2 regions of the Micromonospora sp. NPDC050276 genome follow, and region 1 is predicted to be linked to the other one. Evidence: riboswitches for the same ligand, from Rfam matches in the RefSeq annotation. Region 1 holds a riboswitch; the other holds the start of a gene.

The links. A riboswitch is a leader RNA that binds a small molecule or an ion and turns the genes downstream of it on or off. The one in region 1 is predicted to bind cyclic di-AMP.
Region 2: linked by a shared signal. The riboswitch ahead of ACIBF8_RS04395 (C39 family peptidase) and the one ahead of ACIBF8_RS13335 (coiled-coil domain-containing protein) in region 1 are both predicted to bind cyclic di-AMP.

The regions. Positions count from the first base shown of each region.
Region 1 is NZ_JBITJA010000005.1:413,081-416,434, reverse strand. It holds gene ACIBF8_RS13345 (SRPBCC family protein) at 1-76, shown strand, start outside; gene ACIBF8_RS13340 (hypothetical protein) at 254-769, opposite strand; gene ACIBF8_RS13335 (coiled-coil domain-containing protein) at 931-1,995, opposite strand; cyclic di-AMP (ydaO/yuaA leader) riboswitch at 2,001-2,132, opposite strand; gene ACIBF8_RS13330 (cation diffusion facilitator family transporter) at 2,266-3,183, opposite strand; gene ACIBF8_RS13325 (HelD family protein) at 3,290-3,354, opposite strand, start outside.
Region 2 is NZ_JBITJA010000002.1:253,662-257,015, reverse strand. It holds gene ACIBF8_RS04400 (alpha/beta fold hydrolase) at 1-626, opposite strand, end outside; gene ACIBF8_RS04395 (C39 family peptidase) at 797-1,645, opposite strand; cyclic di-AMP (ydaO/yuaA leader) riboswitch at 1,881-2,022, opposite strand; gene ACIBF8_RS04390 (hypothetical protein) at 2,307-3,077, opposite strand; gene ACIBF8_RS04385 (hypothetical protein) at 3,210-3,354, opposite strand, start outside.

The DNA.
Region 1 (3,354 bases):
GGCCCAGGCCGCCCACCTCGCGTTGGCAACCCGGCTGGGCGCGGCCCTCGACCGAGCCGGCAACCCCCCACCCTGACCCACCCCACCCCCACCCCCACCCCCGCGCCCCCGCGCCCCCGCGCCCACCGCGCCGATCTTGCGGTTTCGGTTGCCTATATCAGTGGGATGCCCCTTTTTGTCGGGACAGTAAGTGCAAGATCGCGGAGCAGTGGGGGGCGGGGCGGGGCGGGGCGGGGCAAGATCGCGGGGTGGGTTAGGCAACTGTCGCGGAGTTCGCGCCGCTGCGGCTTGGGCGGGTGGGTTGGGCAGCGCGCCGTCGGCCCCACGGCTTGTACGTGGACAGCACCGTCGCGATGATCATCAGGCTGGTCGACACGGCCGGCGCGATCACCAGGTCGGCGCGGTCCCGAGTGGGCAGGGCGGCACCCATCGCCGCGGCGTGGCGCAGGTTCGGGGCGAGCAGGAACAGCACCAGCCCGACCATCACCGTGGTGAGCACGAGCTTGACCAGCACCCAGCGGTGGCGCAGCAGGCCCCACGGGGTGAGCAGCGAACTGGCCACACCGATCAGCCAGACCAGGACGCTCAGCGGCGCGAACAGCACCGTACCGACCAGCGCCGTGACCGGATAGACCGTTGCCGGGTCGGCCCCGCGCTGCACGGCGATGCCGAGGGTGAGCAGCACCAGGTCGGTGCCGAGCCAGCCCAGCGAGGTGACCAGGTGCAGGGTGAGCAGCGCTTTGCGGGCGGTGGGTCGGATCCGAGGCATACCGCGATGCTGCCCGGCGACCTCGGCCGGGTCGTCCGACGGCCGACGACATCCGGGGTACGCCCGGCGACGTAGCCGGGTCGCGCGTTCATGATCGAGACGACGTCACTGCTGTCGGGGTATCCCGTCGCGCGGATACCCCGACACCAGTGCTGGTGGCTCTAGTAGACCGACAGGTGCACGTGGTTCGTGTGGTCGGTGGACGGGGTGCCGTTGGCCCCGCTGTACGACTTCCAGCCACTGCTGGGCAGCCAGATCTGTTTGAACCAGATCACGTAGAGCACGGCGAGCCGGTCCGCGTTGCGGATGAAGTACGCCGCCAGGTTGTTGCCGTAGGTCTTGTCGCCGCCGGTGGCGACCCCGCCGAAGCCGTTCTTCTGCGCCGCGAAGTCGCAGGCCCGGCCCTTCGGGTGTTCACCGGAGCCGCCGGGGCGGTGGCAGGAGACGTACCGGGTGAAGCCGGCGACCTTGGCCTGGTTGAGCGCGTGCAGGGTACGCGGGGTGATGCAGCCGTTGGCCGGCGTGGGGTCGTTGACGCTGCACGACTCGGACGGCCAGGAGCCGTCGGAGTTGCGCGGCGCGGCCGTCGCGTTGGCGGCGGAGGTGCCCCGGTTGGAGCCGCTGTCGGTGGTGGTCTGCGGCTTGGGTGCGGTGGCCACGGTCAGGGCCCGTTCGGCCTGCTCCTTGCGCTTGGCCATCACCGCGACCTGCTTGCGCTGTTCGTTGATCTCGCCGTCCAGGGCGGCCCGGGTGCGGTTGGCCTGGTCCTTGCTGCTCAACAGGTCGCGCAGCACCCGGTCCTCGTTGGCGGCGACCGCGTCCAGCGCGGCTGCCCGGTCCATGAAGCCTTCCGGAGTGTTGCTGTTGAGCAGCGCCGACATCGTGCCGAGTCGACCGGTGCGGTACGCCACTTCGGCGATCTCGCCGACCTTGCCGTTGCGCTGATCGAGCTCGACCTCGATGGCCTTGAGCCGGGTGGTGAGCTGCTGCTGCCGTTGCACGGAGGTATCCAGGGCGCGCTTCGCGTCCAGGTAGCCCTTGCTGGCCGCCTCGAGTTGGGCGCGCAACGCCGGGGTGCCGCCCTCTTCGTCGGAGTCGGGTGCGGCGGCCCGCAGGCCGGTCGGGGGAGCGGCCGAGGCGGTGCCGGCCGGGAGCGCGACGCTGAGGGTGAACATCGCGACGATCAGGGCCGCCAGTCTGGCGGCGGGGGGTCGTGCTGGTGCCACTGCGCATGTCCTTCCGTCAGCCGCCGACCGGGTTAGCTGACGGGTTCGGGACGGAAGATCCCTACCGCTGACGCGGATGCACCCCAGGAACGTGGTTCCCCGGTTCGCCCAATCGAGCGATTAGGCGGCGACCGCCACCGGCGCCGGGAGGGCGCCGCCTGGTGGTGGCCGGGACCGAGCTTACCGGTGCCACTGGGGCGGCTGCAGCGAATGTGACGGACGGTGCGTGCGTCATCACCGAAAATGGCGATGGGAGCTGAGGAAGTTCCGTCACCACTCGATAGAGCCGCATGCCCCGGTGCCGGCGCCGGGCTCGATCTGCAACGTCGCGTGCTCGATGCGGAAGTCGTCGTGTAGAGCCGTACGCGCCGCGGTGAGCACCGCGCCGACCTCCGCGCCGGGTGCCATGGTCAGGTGGGCGGAGGCCACCTCCATGCCTGAGGTGAGCGTCCAGACGTGCAGGTCGTGCACCTCGACGACACCGGGAACCGCAGCCAGGCGGTCGTGTACGGCGGTCACCTGGAGGTGCTCCGGGGCGGCCTGCACCAGGATGCGGATGGCGGCGCGGGCCAGCCGCCAGGTGCGCGGCAGGATGAACACGCCGATGGCGACCGCGACCAGAGGATCGGCCCACCACCAGTCGGTGACGGCGATGAGCAGCGCCGCGCCGATGACGCCGAGCGAGCCGAGCAGGTCGCCGAGCACCTCCAGGTAGGCGCCCTGGAGGTTGATGCTCTCCCGGGCCCCGGCGCGCAGCAGGGCGAAGGCGGCGATGTTCGCGAGCAGGCCGAGGACGGCCACCACGAGCATCGGGCCGGCGATGACCTGGTGCGGGTCGCCGAAACGGCGGATCGCCTCGATCACCACGTAGATCGCGACGCCGGAGAGCAGGACGGCGTTGGCCAGCGCGGCGAGCACCTCGAGCCGGTAGAGCCCGAAGGTGCGCTGCGGGTCGCCGCTGGCCCGCCGGGTCGCCGTGATCGCGGCGAGCGCCATCCCGATGCCGAGCACGTCGGTGAACATGTGCCCGGCGTCGGAGAGCAGGGCGAGCGAGCCGGTGTGCAGGGCGACCACCGCCTCGACCACCATGAGGGTGGCGAGCAATCCGAACGCCGCCCAGAGTCGACCCCGGTGTTGCTGTGCGGCATTGGCGACGGACCCATGGTGGTGGTCATGACCTGCGCCCACGTGAATCACCTTCCGCCGCCGGTCGGGACCCGATCAAATGTATGCTCACATCGCTATGTGTGCAAGTGTACGGGCTGCGCCTCCCGACGGCGGCGGCCCGCACGCATCAGCCGGTCGGGTCGATCGTGGTGAGGCGCTGGGTGGCCCGGGAGAGCGCCACGTACAGGGTGC
Region 2 (3,354 bases), on a different contig from region 1:
ATCGGATCGTTCTCCCCGCGCGCCAGCAGCACCGGCACGTCGGTCGCCGCCAGCAGCCCGGTCAGGTCGGGCTCGCCGACGGCGAACGCGGTCGGGTCCATGGCGAGCCGCCAGCGGCCGTCGACCTGGCGCAGCCCGGCGTCCACGACCGGGTGGTCCGGCGGAACCAGGCCGGCGAGTCCGGAGACGCGCAAATAGCGGCGAGCCGCCTCGGTGCGGCTGGCGAACCAGCTCACCGGGCGGGCGGCGACCTCGGCGGCGCGGGTCAGCTCCGCGGGCGACCAGATCGCCTTGATGCCCAACCCGACCACCGCGTCCACCGGGGCTCCGGCGTCGCGGGCGGCCAACGCCAGGCCGACCACGCCACCCAGTGAGTGCCCGAGCACGACGAGCCGGTCGTCGGGGGCGAGGGCCTGCGCGATCCGCTGGGCGAAACCCGCGAAGGAGTACGACGGCAGCGGTGGCGCCCAGCCGTGGCCGGCGAGGTCCGGTGCCAGCCACCGCCCGGGCCAGTGCTGCTCAAGGTGCGGCGCCCAGGGCAACCACACGTCACCGGTCGCCCCCATGCCGTGCAGCAGCAACAGGACCGGCCTACGGCCGCCGTGACCACCCGAATTCTCCACCACGGCCGCAGTCTCCCACGGTTCACGGCCTGGTACGAGAGCCGTCATCCGCGCCACCGCCGAGACCTGGAGATCCACTGTAGAGTTCGCGCCCGGACTCGGCGGCGAAGACACCGCGGGCGCCGGCTCCTTGTGGGAGACGGCGCCCGCGGCGGTCAGCGTGCCTGGCTGGGTCAGGCGGAGTAGCCCCGGCTGGTGATCCAGTTGGCCAGGTCGATGGTGGTGATCCAGTACGACGGGTCGGCCGGGTTCGCCGAGTCGGCGATCCGCACGGTGCGACCGTTGTCCTTGTAGCCCACCACGGCGATGTAGTGCCCGCCGCCGTAGGAGTGCCAGCCGCCGTCGGTGTCGGTGGCGTCCCCGACGACGTTGGCCACCACGCCCCGGCCGTCGGTGATGGCCTTCACGACGTCGGCCTGGAGCTGGTCCATCTGCGCCGGGCTGGGCGCGCCGGGGAACATCCGGGTGCGGTACGGGGAGCCCTTCACCTCGGCGTTGAGCACCCGGGTGGTGTCCGCGGCCGAGTTGGTGCCCATCTCGGTGGTGCCGAGTTCGGCGCCGAGCTCCTCCTGGGTGCGGTCGATGCCGGCGGCGCTGAGCGCGTTGCGGGTGGCCGCCGGGCCGCAGTTGTAGTAGGTGTTCTGCGCCTCGTAGTCGTAGTCGAGCACCTTCGTCGCCGGCGGCTTCGGCCGCTCCGCCTTGCGGGTGAGGTCCGGGTTGCTGCTGGCCTTGGCGGCGGGCGAGGCGGCGCTGGTGGCCGGGGCGGCCGTGGTCGGCGCGGCGCTGGCCGAGGGGGACGCGTCCCGAACCTCGCCGCGGGAGGCGGCGACGTCGCTGCGCATCTCGGCGACCGTGGTCACGGTGCGCTGGCCGGCCGGGGCGTCATCGGCCGTGGTGAGCAGGGCGCCGGTGGTCGTGGCGATCGCGAGGGCCGCGGCGGAGGCGGCAACGATCTGATACGGGCGCTCGGTGGCGAGGCGGCGGAGCTGACGCTGCAGGGTGTGCTTCACGGGGTCCTCCACGGATCGGGGGGGAGAGCGGCACACCGGGGCCGGACCGGTATCCGGGCAGGCGCCAGCGCGCGGACCGTTGGTCCGCGGATGGTGAACCGCTCAGGGGAACGCCCGGCGCGGCCGGGCGGGAAAGGCGATGACCCGGGGGGTCAGCTCACCGTCACTGGACGAATGAGCGGGTGCACCGCCACGCCGTGGAGGCGAGGGAACAACCGAGGGGTGGAAAGGTGCTGCACGAGGGGTTGACTCCTTCCAACACCGCCTACCGGGTTAGCTGACGGATTCGGGCGGGAAGATCGCCCTACCGCGGGCCGTGGCTCGCGGATTCACCCCAGACTTACTGATGGGTCCCCGGCTCGTTGATCACGATTAAGCGGGTCGACGCGGCGTCGCCTCTTGCGATCGGTTACCGCATCGGACGGCACGACACTACTGGCGTCCGTGCGCCCTGCCAAGCCAGGTTCACCTGCGTAAACCCGAATTGGCGCGACAATTTCTGCGCGTTTTGCCGATGATGTGACTCGATGGGACAACCGGTTACGGTGACGCCTGCGGGCGACAACCGGACAGGCCGCAGAGAACGCGGCCACAATCACGGGAACAATGACGCCGCTCGCGCCGGACGTCCGATTTCACCAAGTCGTGACCGGCCTCACATCACGGATCGGGCTCAACCCACCCGGGCCGGGCGCCACCGTGCCACGACGGCGGGACGCAACGCCCCGGCCACCTTCCGGCCAGTGGGCACCGGGGTCGGGCGCAGCCGGGCTGCCGCCGCGTACGCCTCCTCGGCGAGGGTGCGCCGCGACTCGGCGGCCAGCTCCGCGTCGCGCCAGGCGGCCCGCTCACGGCTCGCGGCCACCTGGTAGTCGGCCAGCCGCGCGTCCCGGATCACCCGGCTGATCAACACCTCCTGCTGCACCGGGTGGAGGCGGGGATCCCAGCCGTGCCGGTGTCCGAACACGTCGCCAAGCTGTGCCATGGTCAGGTCACCCCGCCAGTACGCGGCCATCGCCGCGCGGTGCAGATAGCGCTCCCGGGCGGCGTACTCGGCGGGGGTGTGCGGGGTCTGCGGGGTGGGCAGCGCCCCGGCACCCGCGAAGCGACGCGCGGCGGCGTCCGCCTCGTCGTACCCGATCCAGGCCCGCTCCACCTGCTCCTGAGCGGTCAGCCAGGCGGCGCGTCGCCGCCGGGCGGTGGTGGCCGCGCCGGCCGCGGCGACGGCCACCTCCTCGGCGTAGCGGCGCAGGTCCACGGCCTCGGCAGCGGCCACCTCCCGAGCGGTGGGCGCGGTCGGGAGCGGGTCGTCCGTGCACCGGTCTCGGTCGGGGCGGGCCACCAGCACGGTGAGCAGGCCCAGGGTCAGCAGGATCAGGGTGGACCAGATGGCGGCGGCCTGCGGCACCTCGGTCACGAACTGGTAGAAGACGACGGTCTCCATGGTCGGCACCTCGAAAGGAGAGCAGTGCGATGGGAGCCGCACCGGCCAGCGGGCCACGGTGGGCCACGGGTCGGCGGGGTGCGGAGTGGGTGGGTCGACAGCGTGCGGCGACGGGACGATCGTCCCGGTGGCTCAGCGCCCGGGTGGGGCCCGAGGCGCCGGACGGCTCGCGGCGTCGCCGAGGGGCAGCCGGTCAGACTCGGTCGCACCGAGCGGCAGCGCCCCGGCCACGATGGTGCCCTGGTCGGCGAGGTGCGCCGCCGACGCGTCGACCGAC